DNA from 2 places in the Lacrimispora indolis DSM 755 genome. Region 1 is predicted to be linked to the other one. Evidence: a T-box and tRNA genes for the amino acid it is inferred to sense, from the RefSeq annotation. Region 1 holds a T-box; the other holds one or more tRNA genes.
The links. The T-box of region 1 lies ahead of metG (methionine--tRNA ligase). A T-box ahead of a tRNA ligase gene usually reads a tRNA of that ligase, here a tRNA-Met.

Region 1 (7,593 bases):
AGTTTTGGTAAGACTGTTTCGGGATATTATGGATATAGAACAACAGGCTATCATTACCCAGGAATTTAACAATATTACGAATAATGATATGCATGTGATTGAGGCCATCGGCATTGGAGCGCCTAAAAATATGTCGTCCATAGCCAGGGAACTGTCCGTTACTGTGGGAACCCTGACTATTGCCATGAACAGTCTTGTGAAAAAAGGGTATGTGACCCGTCAGAGAGGAAAAGAGGACCGGCGAGTTGTATATATCTCTCTTTCAGAAAAAGGGAAAGAAGCCTATGAGCACCATGCTGAATTTCATCAGGAGATGATCGCCAGCGTTGTTTCGGGCCTAAGTGAGAATGAGGTAGAAGTTTTGATCAAAGCTCTGACCAAGCTGAATCAGTGGTTTCGGAGTCTTTAACAGAATTTAAGGAGGCAATATGCAATTATGAAAAAATTCATCGTGTTTTTAATGAGCGCAATGATAATGATGTCCCTGGCGGCGTGTACACCAACACAGCCTAAGATGGAGACGACTGCGCCTGATCCCCAGGTGATGGCTTCAACAGGCGGTGCAAGCGATAAGGTTCCTGATCCCAACGCAGAGCCTATGGAGGTCATTTCCGTATATAGCCAGAATGATGACGGTACCGGTTTGAATCAGGCCATGGATGCAGTATCGGAGCTGACGGCAGAGGCCATGGTGGACAAACTGATCGAATACGGCGTATTAGAGGAAGGAACAACAGTTCTGAAATTTGATAAAAAGGATGGAACTGCCACCCTTGATTTATCCAAGGTGCCGGACAAGGGTTCAGACGGGGATATACTCATGTTGACAGCCATTGGCAATACTTTTATCGAGAATTTCGAGCTGGATAATTTAAAGCTGCTTGTTAATGGAAATAATTATTCCGGAGAACAGATCAAGCAGGGAGATAATGATTATCTGGAATATGTTAAGAATTATAAGAAGATGAAATAAGAGCAAAAAATAGGGCAGAAGCGGTACATCACCGCTTCTGCCCTTTGCCTTATTTGGTTCTTAATTCTTTTGCCAGCCAGTTGCGGAATGCAGGCTGGATGACGGAAAATGGGGCAGGCCCGATATCAAGTAAAAAGCCATGGAAATCCTTTAAGTTAAAATCATCCTTTAAGATCTTTTTTGCTGTGTTCAGCATTTCCACAATTTCTAAGTATCCTACATAGTATTCCATGTAATTGGTGGGGTTTTCGATCAGGCTGTTGTAAATGGAATCCACAATATCCGTGTTTTCCACGTTGTAAAAGGTGCCAAGGTACTTGGCTGTCTGCTCCTTATCCCAGCCCTCATAATTGATGCAGATATCCAAATATGCGTAGATGCCCAGGGTAACAGCGGTATTATGGGCCAAAAGCTTCCCAAGCTCCGGGTCCAGCCCGTTATCCAGAGTGTAGGAGTAAAATTCCACATAAGTGGCCCAGCCCTCCGAATAGCTGGGGAAGGAGAGGATGCTTCTTAAATCGCTGGGATTCCTGCTTAAGAAATAGACGTTTTGATATAAATGTCCTGGGTAGCCTTCGTGTGCCAGGGTGGTGAAAAGGTCGTCATTTTGAAAACGCGGGTTGCCGTTGATGTAAATGACGTTATCCTCATAACGGTCCAGAGGAGGAACTAAATAAAAGGCAGGGCTTAAGGAAGCTTCCAGGGAGCTGGGAACGTATTTTACCGTATAGCTGCAGGGCGGAAGCTCTGGAAAATCCTTGGCTATAAGGGTCTTTAAAGATTCCAGGATATCCTCCGGCTTGGTATAGCGGAAGGAATAATTATCAAGGGAGTCCAGTACCTGGGGATGTTCCTTTGTGATCTGTCCGATGGCCTGTATATCAGAGTTCAGCTGTTTTTCGATGGCCTTTGTCAGACTTCGGATGGTACCGTAGGAGGTCCCGGTATTGGAATTGACCAGATATTCAAAATACTCTTTTCCCTTTGGATACCAGCTTAAGCCCTTGTCATTGGTCCCGGTCCCCATAAGGGCAGTGATGCCGTTTACAAGGTTTTTATAGGCAGGTATGAAGTGCTCTCCCAGGATTTTTAAATTCTTCTCCTTATAAGCTGCCTTTTCTTCCGGTGTCAGATCCGTAAGGGCATCCACCCTGGTGTTGAACGTCTCCGCAAGAAAGCTGTGGTCAGGCTGGATCAAATAAGCCTCACAGGACTTTAATACGTGATCGGCAGCAGAGTCGGACATAAAAAGCCCTGCCTCTGATTTTTTCTTTTCAAACTCCATGATCTGGCCGTAATAATCATCAATGGTGGAAAGCAGCGCAAGGTAGTGATCCACATCATCACGGGTATAAAAGGCATACTCGGAAAACAGGATAGGAAGCTGCGCCTGAATCCCAATGGTGCTGGTTAAAGGCTGGGCGTAAAGCTCCAGACCGTCAGAGCTTAATTCTGTGTCTATGTAGGAGCGGAGGATCTGCCAGGTAAGCCGCTGTTCATCGGACAGCTGGCGCTGGTTGAATCCGTCCAGCTTCTTCTTTAACTCCAAAAGCTCTTGTGTTCCCCCTTTCATTTTTTCCAGGGAAAAATCCCCAAGGGTCAGAGGAACGGTGTCAAGTCCCCGGGATGCCGGATTGGCAATGCTGAAGTGAAAGCTGATCCCGGAATTGCTGATTTCCTCACGAAACAGGTCGTTTGTAAATTGATCAAACTTGTTTTGAGTGGACAGATCCTTGGCATGGTATTGTTCATACTCGGCCCATGAAGGCGATGCAGGCGGTCTTTTGATTGGTGAGCAGGCACAAAGCAGGGAAATTGCCAGAATAATGGAAAGAAAACGGCTGCCCTGTTTCAAAACGATGTTTTTCATATATGAGTCCTCCGTGATTCGCTAGTATTATTTATATGATGAGATTAAAAAAGTCATGACAAAAGCCCTGAAGTACAGGCTTACCCGCTTGACAAACTTTACGGAAACCATTAAACTAGGGATACTGACAATCTATTTATATGAAAATGCTGAGAAAAGAAGAGTAAGAAATCCACCTCATGTGCAGAGACTTCCGGAAGCTGAAAAGGAAGCTTGAGCGTATTTCCCAACATGGCCTTGGAGCAGCGGAATTGAATTGGCAGATTCATGCCTTTAAATTCCGACGGTTACACCCGTTATCGTGTCAGACTGTTATTAAGTAACCATAAAATCCCGGAAGGATTTTAGGAAGCTGACGCAGCCGGTAAGGTCCGTACTGTAAGGTGCGGATAAATTAAAGTGGTAACACGGGACAGTTCCCCGTCTTTAAATTTCCGAGAGGATATTTTAAGGCGGGTTTTTCTTTGCAGGGAAAACACTGCCTTTTATCGAAGCTTACATTGCAAGTTACGATAAGCCATATTATAAACAGGAGGAAACAAGAATGTGTAAAAATTCTAACAAAAAATCATACTACATCACCACAGCCATTGCCTATGCATCAGGAAAACCCCATATCGGCAATACCTATGAGGCGGTTTTAGCCGATGCCATTGCCCGCTATAAGAGGGCGGAAGGCTATGACGTATTTTTTCAGACAGGCACTGATGAGCACGGCCAGAAGATCGAGGAAAAAGCAGAGGCAGCAGGGATCACTCCAAAGGAGTTCGTAGACAGGGCAGCAGACGAAATCAGAAAGATCTGGGATCTGATGAATACCTCTTATGATAAATTCATTCGAACCACAGACAAAGACCACGAGGAGCAGGTTCAGAAGATCTTTAAAAAGCTTTATGAACAGGACGACATATATAAAGGATATTATGAAGGTCTATATTGCACTCCCTGTGAATCCTTTTTCACAGAATCCCAGCTTGTAGACGGCAAATGTCCTGATTGCGGGCGGGAAGTAAAGCCTGCAAAAGAAGAGGCATATTTTTTCCGTATGAGCAAGTATGCGGACCGTTTGATAAAGCATATCAATGAAAACCCGGATTTTATCCAGCCTGTATCCAGAAAAAACGAGATGATGAACAATTTCCTTCTTCCTGGGCTTCAGGACCTTTGCGTATCCAGGACTACGTTTAAGTGGGGAATTCCGGTATCCTTTGACCCAAAGCACGTTACCTATGTCTGGCTTGATGCGCTTACCAACTATATTACCGGCATCGGCTACAACTGTGACGGCAAAAGCAGTGAGCAGTTTGAAAAACTCTGGCCTGCAGACCTTCACCTCATCGGAAAGGACATCATCCGCTTCCATACCATTTACTGGCCTATTTTCCTGATGGCCCTTGATGTTCCCCTGCCAAAGCAGGTATTTGGCCATCCATGGCTGCTGCAGGGCGACGGCAAGATGAGCAAATCCAAGGGAAATGTCCTCTATGCGGACACTCTGGTGGATTTCTTCGGCGTGGATGCGGTCCGCTATTTCGTCCTTCATGAAATGCCTTTTGACAATGACGGAGTCATTTCCTGGGAGCTTATGGTAGAGCGCATGAACTCTGACCTTGCCAACATCCTGGGCAATCTGGTGAACCGAACCATTTCCATGTCCAACAAGTATTTTGAGGGCATTGTAAATGACGGGAAGGCAGCTGAGGCTATTGATGAGGATTTAAAGGCAGTGGTGCTGGAAGAGGTAAAAAAAGTCCAGGAAAAAATGGAAAAGCTCCGGGTTGCCGATGCCATGACTTCTATATTTAATATTTTCAGAAGAAGCAACAAATATATTGATGAAACAACTCCATGGACCCTTGCTAAGGATGAAGCTTCCAAGGGGCGCCTGGAAACCGTCCTTTATAATCTGACGGAAGCCATTGCCATAGGAGCCTCTCTTCTTGATTCCTTTATGCCGGAAACCTCTAAAAAGATTCTCGGCCAGCTTAACACTTCAAAGAGAGAGCTGTCCCAGATGAGTGAATTTGGCCTCTATCCCTCCGGAAACAAGGTGACCGACAAGCCGGAGATCCTGTTTGCCCGCATGGATATCAAGGAAGTGATGGAAAAGGTGGAAGCCATGTACCCATCAAAGGCGGAGGAATCCAATGAGCCTGACAAGGAAGACGGATCTGCAGTCATAGATATTGAAGCAAAGGCTGAGATCGAATACGATGATTTTGCCAGGCTGCAGTTCCAGGTAGGTGAGATCATCGCCTGTGAGGTCGTTCCGAAGTCAAAGAAGCTTCTGTGTTCCCAGGTGAGGATCGGAAGCCAGGTAAAACAGATTGTCAGCGGAATCAAGGCCCACTACACACCGGAAGAAATGGTTGGCAAAAAGGTGATGGTTGTGGTAAACTTAAAACCAGCAAAACTGGCTGGAGTCATGTCTGAAGGCATGCTTCTCTGTGCGGAGGATGCAGAGGGCAATCTATCCCTTATGGTTCCGGAAAAACCTATGCCGGCAGGAGCAGAAATCTGCTGATAAAAGGGAATGTCATACCCCGTAGGAAGCTACGGGGTATTTGACTTGATGGCTGGTCGTGTTAGGGAGGAGGAATCCATGGAGAAGTCAATAAGTGCCCGTACAAAAGGAATAACAGGAAATACTTTAAAGATGATCGCCATTGTTACCATGCTCATTGATCACATTGGGGTGGCTATCATTGAAAACGGCATTTTAAAGTATCAGAGCATCAATCCGTCCTATGAGGTTTACGGTATGGCGGAAAGCATGTGGGGCATCATCAACCTGGCGCTCCGCACCGTTGGAAGGGTCGCATTTCCTATCTTTTGTTTTCTGCTGGTAGAAGGATTCTTCCATACCAGGGATATTAAGAAGTATGGGGCCAGGCTTTTTGTGTTTGCCCTTATTTCCGAAATCCCCTTTGATTTAGCTCTCTTTGACAAGTGGTTCTACCCAGGATATCAAAATGTATATGTTACCCTGTTTATCGGGCTCTGTGTCCTTTATTGGTATGAAAAGGTCTCAGGGGACCCCGTCAAACGGACTCTGGTGTTTCTAGCCGGCTGCGGTGCGTCTGTAGTCTTAAAATGTGATTATAGTATTATAGGAATTGCCATGATCCTGCTTTTTTATATTTATTATCATAATAAAAAACTGCAGACCATATTTGCAGGGATCCTGGCTGCCGTTGAAAGTCTTGGCTGCTTTGGAGCCGCCGTCCTGGCTTTCATTCCAATCCGCATGTACAACGGAGCCAGAGGAACAGGGAATTTAAAATATTTTTTTTACTGGTTTTATCCCGCTCACTTAATATTGCTCTATATCCTGCGTTTGCTCATCATAAAGTAAGAAAGGCATCCAAATGACCGGAAGGGGCCTGGTTTTTTAAAGGAGATTTTTATGATTTTTGATACACACGCCCATTATGATGATGAGGCATTTGATGAAGACAGGGAGGAACTGCTGGCAAGCCTTTACGCCCATGGAATTGAGGCTGTTACCAATATAGGAGCCAGCATGGAATCCTCCGGACATACACTGGAACTGGCAGAGAAATATCCATATATATATGGAGCCATCGGCGTTCATCCCAATGAGACCGGAGAAATGAATGAAGAGGACTTAATCTGGCTGAAGGAACAGTCTGCCAATAAAAAAATTGTGGCAATCGGTGAGATCGGCCTTGATTATTATTGGGACGAGCCGGATCATGAGACTCAGAAAAAATGGTTTATCCGCCAGCTCGGTCTGGCAAAAGAGGTAAAGCTTCCTGTTGTCATTCACAGCCGGGATGCGGCAAAGGACACTCTGGATATTATGAAGGCAGAGGGAGGAAAGGACATTGGCGGAGTGATCCACTGCTTTTCTTATGGAAAGGAGATCGCCAGGGAATACTTGAATATGGGGTATTATCTGGGGATCGGAGGCGTTCTCACCTTTAAGAATGCCAGAAAGCTTAAAGAGGTGGTGGAGTACATGCCCATGGAACAGCTGGTCCTGGAAACAGACTGCCCTTATCTGGCCCCCGCTCCCAACAGAGGAAAGCGGAATTCTTCCCTTTATCTTCCCTATGTGGTGCAGGAGATCAGTATCATCAAGGGGATCCCAGAGGAAACGGTTATTGAAATCACCAATCAGAATGCCAAAAAGCTATACAGAATAAAGGAACAGCTATAAAGGAAAACGGAGGACAGGCATGGCGAAACTGGGAAATCCCCAAAAAACTATTGAGATCATTCAAAAGTATGAATTCGCATTCCAGAAGAAATTCGGACAGAATTTTTTAATAGACACCCATGTATTGGATAAGATCATAGCTGCAGCAGGCGTGACAAAGGATGACTGCGTCCTGGAAATCGGGCCGGGAATCGGCACCATGACCCAGTATCTGGCTGAAAGCGCCAGACATGTAGTGGCAGTGGAGATTGATTCCAACTTAATCCCCATTCTCAAAGAGACCCTGGGGGAATATGAAAATGTGACGGTTATTCATGATGATATCCTTAAGGTTGACATCAATCAGATAACAGAACAGTATAACAGCGGACGCCCCATTAAGGTGGTGGCAAATCTGCCGTATTATATCACGACCCCCATCATCATGGGCCTGTTTGAAAACAAGGTTCCTATTGACAATATCACGGTCATGGTCCAAAAAGAAGTGGCGGACCGCATGCAGGTAGGGCCGGGCTCCAAGGATTACGGCGCCCTTTCCCTGGCAGTCCAGTATTATGCAGAGCCTTA
Region 2 (7,593 bases), 200 kb from region 1:
ACCGGCCACATTGGGACTGAGACACGGCCCAAACTCCTACGGGAGGCAGCAGTGGGGAATATTGGACAATGGGGGAAACCCTGATCCAGCGACGCCGCGTGAGTGAAGAAGTGTTTCGGCATGTAAAGCTCTATCAGCAGGGAAGAAAATGACGGTACCTGACTAAGAAGCCCCGGCTAACTACGTGCCAGCAGCCGCGGTAATACGTAGGGGGCAAGCGTTATCCGGATTTACTGGGTGTAAAGGGAGCGTAGACGGCGATGCAAGTCTGGAGTGAAAGCCCGGGGCTCAACCCCGGGACTGCTTTGGAAACTGTGTTGCTGGAGTGCAGGAGAGGTAAGTGGAATTCCTAGTGTAGCGGTGAAATGCGTAGATATTAGGAGGAACACCAGTGGCGAAGGCGGCTTACTGGACTGTAACTGACGTTGAGGCTCGAAAGCGTGGGGAGCAAACAGGATTAGATACCCTGGTAGTCCACGCCGTAAACGATGAATACTAGGTGTTGGGGAGCAAAGCTCTTCGGTGCCGCCGCTAACGCAATAAGTATTCCACCTGGGGAGTACGTTCGCAAGAATGAAACTCAAAGGAATTGACGGGGACCCGCACAAGCGGTGGAGCATGTGGTTTAATTCGAAGCAACGCGAAGAACCTTACCAAGTCTTGACATCGGAATGACCGGTCCGTAACGGGGCCTTCCCTTCGGGGCATTCCAGACAGGTGGTGCATGGTTGTCGTCAGCTCGTGTCGTGAGATGTTGGGTTAAGTCCCGCAACGAGCGCAACCCTTATCCTTAGTAGCCAGCAAGTCAAGTTGGGCACTCTGGGGAGACTGCCAGGGATAACCTGGAGGAAGGTGGGGATGACGTCAAATCATCATGCCCCTTATGATTTGGGCTACACACGTGCTACAATGGCGTAAACAAAGGGAAGCAAAGGAGTGATCTGGAGCAAACCCCAAAAATAACGTCTCAGTTCGGATTGTAGTCTGCAACTCGACTACATGAAGCTGGAATCGCTAGTAATCGCGGATCAGAATGCCGCGGTGAATACGTTCCCGGGTCTTGTACACACCGCCCGTCACACCATGGGAGTTGGTAACGCCCGAAGTCAGTGACCCAACCGCAAGGAGGGAGCTGCCGAAGGCGGGACTGATAACTGGGGTGAAGTCGTAACAAGGTAGCCGTATCGGAAGGTGCGGCTGGATCACCTCCTTTCTAAGGAAGAAGAAGTAAGGGTTTTATATACTGTTGAGTCTTTGGTTTTCAAAAGAAGTAAAAAAGAATAATAAGGAAACACTAAGAAAGACGTAAAATTTCTGGTGCCGATGCGCTTAGGGGAGACACCCGTTCCCATCCCGAACACGATGGTTAAGACTTAAGCGGCCGATGGTACTATGCTGGAGACGGCATGGGAGAGCAGGTGGGTGCCAGATTCCTTTAAAAAAATCACTTGAAAGAGTGTTTTATATAGAACGGACACGTTCCAATGGGCGGAGGGAAAAGCGAAGCCTGTGTTAAAGAATGTGTTAACCTGATTCAGCAGGGCAGTGCTGTTTTATATAGCTGGTTTTTACCAGTGATCCGTGAGTTTGAGTTGATCAAGCTTTCGAATGACTGATAAACTTCAGTCACAGTGATGCGGTTACGAAGGTGCACTTCGAAAAGCTGACGCTTTTCTCAGTCACGGCGTTCCACGCCTATACAATCACATAAAAAACTGCTTATGAACACAAGTGTTCAACACAGTTTTCCATATGATTGTGCACGCTTCTGATTGCATCGCGCATGTACCTTGAAAACCACATATTGAAATATATCTAGATTAGTTTTTATATGTCAAAGTATAAAAACAAAATCAAGACATCCGAGGTGTTACATCTTATGATGTAACCAAACAAAACTCGTTAAAGTAACCGTGTAACGTACGGTGAAATAACAAACCTAAGACCAGAGATACAACGCTATGTATCTTAGATGAGTCACCCGCACCCGCAGGTGAACATCGAATTGGTTAAGCTAATAAGAGCGCAGGGTGGATGCCTTGGCACTAAGAGCCGATGAAAGACGTGATAAGCTGCGAAAAGCTTCGGGGAGGAGCAAATATCCTTTGATCCGGAGATATCTGAATGGGGAAACCCAGCTGAGCAAACCTCAGTTGTCGTATGGTGAATCCATAGCCATACGTCGGGAACCCGGGGAACTGAAACATCTAAGTACCCGGAGGAAAAGAAAGAAAACTCGATTTCCAAAGTAGCGGCGAGCGAAATGGAAAGAGCCTAAACCGGTATGCGTGCATACCGGGGTTATGGACTGCAATAAGTGAGACGATTTGTTACCAGAACGGTCCTGGAAAGACCGGCCATAGAAAGTGAAAGCCTTGTATGGGAAAGCAATAGTCAGCGAGCAGGATCCAAAGTACCACGAGACACGAGAAACCTTGTGGGAATTCGGGGGGACCACCCCCCAAGGCTAAATACTACTTAGTGACCGATAGCGCATAGTACTGTGAAGGAAAGGTGAAAAGGACCCCGGGAGGGGAGTGAAAGAGAACCTGAAACCCTGTGTTTACAAGCTGTGGAACCACATTTTAAGTGGAACCGCGTACTTTTTGTAGAACGGTCCGGCGAGTTACCGTTACTGGCAAGGTTAAGCACTTAAGGTGCGGAGCCGAAGGGAAACCAAGTCTTAATAGGGCGAATGAGTCAGTAAAGGTAGACCCGAAACCGGGTGATCTACCCATGTCCAGGTTGAAGTTTCCGTAAAAGGAAATGGAGGACCGAACGCACATCCGTTGAAAAGGGTGGCGATGAGGTGTGGGTAGGGGAGAAATTCCAATCGAACCCGGAGATAGCTGGTTCTCCTCGAAATAGCTTTAGGGCTAGCCTCGTATTAGTCTGCCGGAGGTAGAGCACTGAATTTCCTAGGGGGCGTCAAAGCTTACCAAAGAATATCAAACTCCGAATGCCGGTCAGATGATGTACGGGAGTCAGACTGCACGAGATAAGTTGGGCAGTCAAAAGGGAAAGAGCCCAGACCACCAGCTAAGGTCCCAAAGTGCGTGTTAAGTGGAAAAGGATGTGGGATTTCAGAGACAACTAGGATGTTGGCTTAGAAGCAGCCACACATTCAAAGAGTGCGTAATAGCTCACTAGTCGAGAGGTCCTGCGCCGAAAATGTCCGGGGCTAAAACACGACACCGAAGCTGTGGAATGTGTATTCATACACATTGGTAGAGGAGCATTCTTAACGCACAGAAGCATTACCGTAAGGAGATGTGGAGTGTTAAGAAGAGAGAATGCCGGAATGAGTAGCGAGATGGAGGTGAGAATCCTCCAGGCCGAATATCTAAGGTTTCCAGAGTAAAGCTGATCTGCTCTGGGTAAGTCGGGGCCTAAGGCGAGGTCGAAAGACGTAGTCGATGGACAACAGGTTGAAATTCCTGTACCGCATATCATCAGAACTGTGGGGACACAGAACCGAGGAAGAACCCGGGAATGAAAAGACCGGGGCAAGCATTTTACTGGCTGAGATGGAAAATCCGCTCAGCAACAGGAAGGTGTGACGCGTACCGAACACAAGTAGGGAAGTCTTCGTAGGGGCTGTCAAGAAAAGCCGCTATTGTGTGATATGTGCCCGTACCGTAAACCGACACAGGTGGATGAGGAGAGAATCCTAAGGCCGGCGGGAGAAGCATTGTTAAGGAACTCGGCAAAATGACCCCGTAACTTCGGGATAAGGGGTGCCTGAGAAATCAGGCCGCAGAGAATAGGCTCAAGCAACTGTTTAGCAAAAACACAGGTCTATGCAAAACCGAAAGGTGAGGTATATGGGCTGACGCCTGCCCGGTGCTGGAAGGTTACGAGGAGGGGTTAGCGGCAACGCGAAGCTCTGAATTTAAGCCCCAGTAAACGGCGGCCGTAACTATAACGGTCCTAAGGTAGCGAAATTCCTTGTCGGGTAAGTTCCGACCCGCACGAAAGGCGTAATGATTTGAGCGCTGTCTCGACAATGCACCCGGTGAAATTGAAGTACCAGTGAAGATGCTGGTTACCTGCGCCAGGACGGAAAGACCCCATGGAGCTTTACTCCAGCTTGATACTGGGATTCGGTACTGCATGTACAGGATAGGTGGGAGGCAGTGAAGATAGGACGCCAGTCTTATCAGAGCCGATGTTGGGATACCACCCTTGCGGTATTGGGTTTCTAACCTGCAGCCATGACCTGGCTGGGGGACAATGTCAGGCGGGGAGTTTGACTGGGGCGGTCGCCTCCGAAAGGGTATCGGAGGCGCTCAAAGGTTCCCTCAGAATGGACGGAAACCATTCGAAGAGTGCAAAGGCATAAGGGAGCTTGACTGCGACACCGACGGGTGGAGCAGGTAGGAAACTAGGACTTAGTGATCCGGTGGTATAAAGTGGGATTGCCATCGCTCAACGGATAAAAGCTACCCTGGGGATAACAGGCTTATCACTCCCAAGAGTTCACATCGACGGAGTGGTTTGGCACCTCGATGTCGGCTCATCGCATCCTGGGGCTGTAGTAGGTCCCAAGGGTTGGGCTGTTCGCCCATTAAAGCGGTACGCGAGCTGGGTTCAGAACGTCGTGAGACAGTTCGGTCCCTATCCGGCGTGGGCGTAGGATATTTGAGAGGAGCTGTCCTTAGTACGAGAGGACCGGGATGGACTGACCTCTGGTGTATCTGTTGGTGATCAACACCATGGCAGAGTAGCCAAGTCGGGAAGGGATAAACGCTGAAGGCATCTAAGCGTGAAGCCCCCCTCAAGATGAGATATCCCATCGCAAGAGTAAGACCCCTTGAAGACGACGAGGTAGATAGGGCAGAGGTGGAAGCATGGCAACATGTGTAGCTGACTGTCACTAATAGGTCGAGGGCTTAACCAGGTTGGTTTAGGTAAGAGGAAAAAAAACGGATGAAAATAGATATGTAACAATGTGTGGTTTTGAGGGTATATGCAATAGCCTTCAATAAGTTTTGGCCTGGTGGCTCAGTTGGTTAGAGCGCCGCCCTGTCACGGCGGAGGTCGTGGGTTCGAGTCCCATCCGGGTCGTTTAAAACTAAATTTTGATCATGGGATCTTAGCTCAGCTGGGAGAGCATCTGCCTTACAAGCAGAGGGTCATAGGTTCGAGCCCTATAGGTCCCATTCGGTATGCAAAGCAACACGCATGAGAAGATTTGTGCCGATGTGGCTCAATTGGCAGAGCAGCTGATTTGTAATCAGCAGGTTATCGGTTCGAGTCCGATCATCGGCTTGCATCACTTTAATAAAATATGGATGGGTTCCCGAGTGGCCAAAGGGGGCAGACTGTAAATCTGTTGCGACACGCTTCGATGGTTCGAATCCATCTCCATCCATTTGGTGATTAAAATCTTAATCACTGCATATAATATAATTAAATAACGCGGGGTGGAGCAGTCTGGAAGCTCGTCGGGCTCATAACCCGAAGGTCGCAGGTTCAAATCCTGCCCCCGCAATTTTTTTTGAGTAATTTTAGGAAAATGTGTACGAATGAAAGTACATAGGCCCAGATAGCTCAGTTGGTAGAGCAGAGGACTGAAAATCCTCGTGTCGCTGGTTCGATTCCGGCTTTGGGCATATGGGATACTAGCTCAGGTGGTAGAGCACTTGACTTTTAATCAAGTTGTCCGGGGTTCGAGTCCCCGGTGTCTCAGGACAAGCCTTGAAACAGAGATGTTTCAAGGCTTTTTGTTTTATAGAAAATTTTGCAGATATAGAGATTTATGAAGGTAGAGTTACTCATCAAAATGGGATCATTCATCAAATTCTACAATTACATAATAACCACGATCATTGTGCTTGATCTCTTTGACAATTCCATGATCGGATTTGATACGATCCCTTCCCATGTAGCAGCCGGACATGGCCACAGCAGGGTCTATGATATAGCTGTAGCTGCTGGTTCCTTCCCGTTCTATGATCTGAACGTCATCTCCGGCTTTTACCAGGCCAGGGCGTTCCATTTTAAATTCAATTAATCTCATGATAACCATCTCCTTTTTTCTTTCCGAAGTTATATTATAGCGCTGTGAGAAAAAATTGTAAAGAGAGGATAAGGATGCTATACTAAAGGGGTCGAATTATAAAGAAGAATGGAAAAAGAGCAGGGAAATGGGCCAGTGGTTTATGGAGGCAGAAGGCGGTTCATACTATGAATGATACACCTGATTTATTAAAGAAACTAAAGGAATATGGGAAATCGGATTTTTATCCCTTTCATATGCCGGGTCATAAAAGGCAGTATAAAGAATCTTTTGCGGCTGATTTTCCAAATCCTTTTTCCTTAGATATTACGGAAATAGAAGGTTTTGATAATTTACACCATCCGGAAGGTATTTTAAAGGAGTCTATGGAATGGGCTTCAGGGATTTATGGGAGCAGCAGGACATATTATCTGATCAATGGGAGCAGCAGCGGAATACTCAGCGCCATAAGCGGAACTGTATCAAGGGGCGGAACCATTCTTATGAGCAGGAATTGCCATAAGTCAGCATTTCATGGAGTTTTCCTCAATCAGTTGAAAGTGGAATATATTTATCCACAAATCATACCGGAATTCGGTATTCAAGGTGGATTAATTCCAGGAAAAATAGAAGAAATGTTGATGAACCATCGTGAAATTCAGGCTGTATTTGTAGTATCCCCAACCTATGATGGAATTGTATCTGATGTTAAAGCTATTGCAGAGATCGTTCATAGGTTTCACCTGCCTCTTATTGTGGATGAAGCTCATGGAGCGCATTTTTCCTTTGGGCGAGAGGGAAAATTTCCGGTTTCCGCATTAGAGCTTGGAGCGGATGTGGTAATTCAAAGCCTTCATAAGACTCTTCCTTCCTTTACTCAGACGGCTGTTATGCATGTCAGGGAAGGATATGTGGATATGGGGAGATTAGACCGCTATGTGCATATATATCAAACCAGCAGCCCTTCCTACGTGCTGATGGCGGGGATCGAGAGCTGTATACGGTATATGGCCGGGGAAGGGGTGAAGCAGATGAAGCTCTTCTCCGATAAAATAGATTGGATCCGAATGGTTTTGTCTGGCTTGAATCATCTGAAACTTCTTACGGATCAGGAGAAGGGGATGCATGGAATCTATGACATGGACCGCTCCAAGATCATCATTTCCACAAGGGGTACGGGAAAATCGGGTACCTGGCTGGATGACAGGTTGAGAAAAGAATATCATCTGGAAATGGAAATGTGCGGTCCAGACTATGTGACTGCCATAACGACTCTGGCTGATACCCAGGAAGGTCTTGAACGGCTATGCAATGCCCTTCTTTCTATTGATTCTATGCTTTCCACGGAGGCTGGTTATGAAGGTGGTGAGATCGGCTTATGTCAGGAGCTGGATAGAACACCGGAATGTCGTCTGACCATTGCTCAGGCTATGGATGAACCCAGGCACAGAATCGCTATTCCCCACGGAGAAGGAATGATATCGGCGGAATTTGTTTACGTGTACCCGCCAGGAATTCCTATCGTTGTACCAGGGGAGGTTTTAAATAAAACATCTATTGACCTGATCATGAAGTATAAGGAACTGGGGCTT

Region 2: it encodes a tRNA-Met, which carries the amino acid that the T-box ahead of metG (methionine--tRNA ligase) is inferred to sense. The anticodon was not compared.

What each region holds. Positions count from the first base shown of each region.
Region 1 covers NZ_AZUI01000001.1:1,642,124-1,649,716, reverse strand. The annotation lists gene K401_RS0107840 (MarR family winged helix-turn-helix transcriptional regulator) at 1-409, shown strand, start outside; gene K401_RS0107835 (GerMN domain-containing protein) at 437-973, shown strand; gene K401_RS0107830 (DUF885 domain-containing protein) at 1,023-2,843, opposite strand; T-box leader at 2,986-3,274, shown strand; gene metG (methionine--tRNA ligase) at 3,388-5,367, shown strand; gene K401_RS0107815 (TraX family protein) at 5,446-6,198, shown strand; gene K401_RS0107810 (TatD family hydrolase) at 6,250-7,026, shown strand; gene rsmA (16S rRNA (adenine(1518)-N(6)/adenine(1519)-N(6))-dimethyltransferase RsmA) at 7,046-7,593, shown strand, end outside.
Region 2 covers NZ_AZUI01000001.1:1,845,632-1,853,224, reverse strand. The annotation lists rRNA gene K401_RS0108885 (16S ribosomal RNA) at 1-1,213, shown strand, start outside; rRNA gene rrf (5S ribosomal RNA) at 1,314-1,431, shown strand; rRNA gene K401_RS0108875 (23S ribosomal RNA) at 2,008-4,900, shown strand; tRNA gene K401_RS0108870 (tRNA-Asp) at 4,994-5,067, shown strand; tRNA gene K401_RS0108865 (tRNA-Val) at 5,090-5,162, shown strand; tRNA gene K401_RS0108860 (tRNA-Thr) at 5,199-5,271, shown strand; tRNA gene K401_RS0108855 (tRNA-Tyr) at 5,293-5,374, shown strand; tRNA gene K401_RS0108850 (tRNA-Met) at 5,421-5,494, shown strand; tRNA gene K401_RS0108845 (tRNA-Phe) at 5,543-5,615, shown strand; tRNA gene K401_RS0108840 (tRNA-Lys) at 5,619-5,691, shown strand; gene K401_RS0108835 (hypothetical protein) at 5,792-6,022, opposite strand; gene K401_RS0108830 (aminotransferase class I/II-fold pyridoxal phosphate-dependent enzyme) at 6,190-7,593, shown strand, end outside.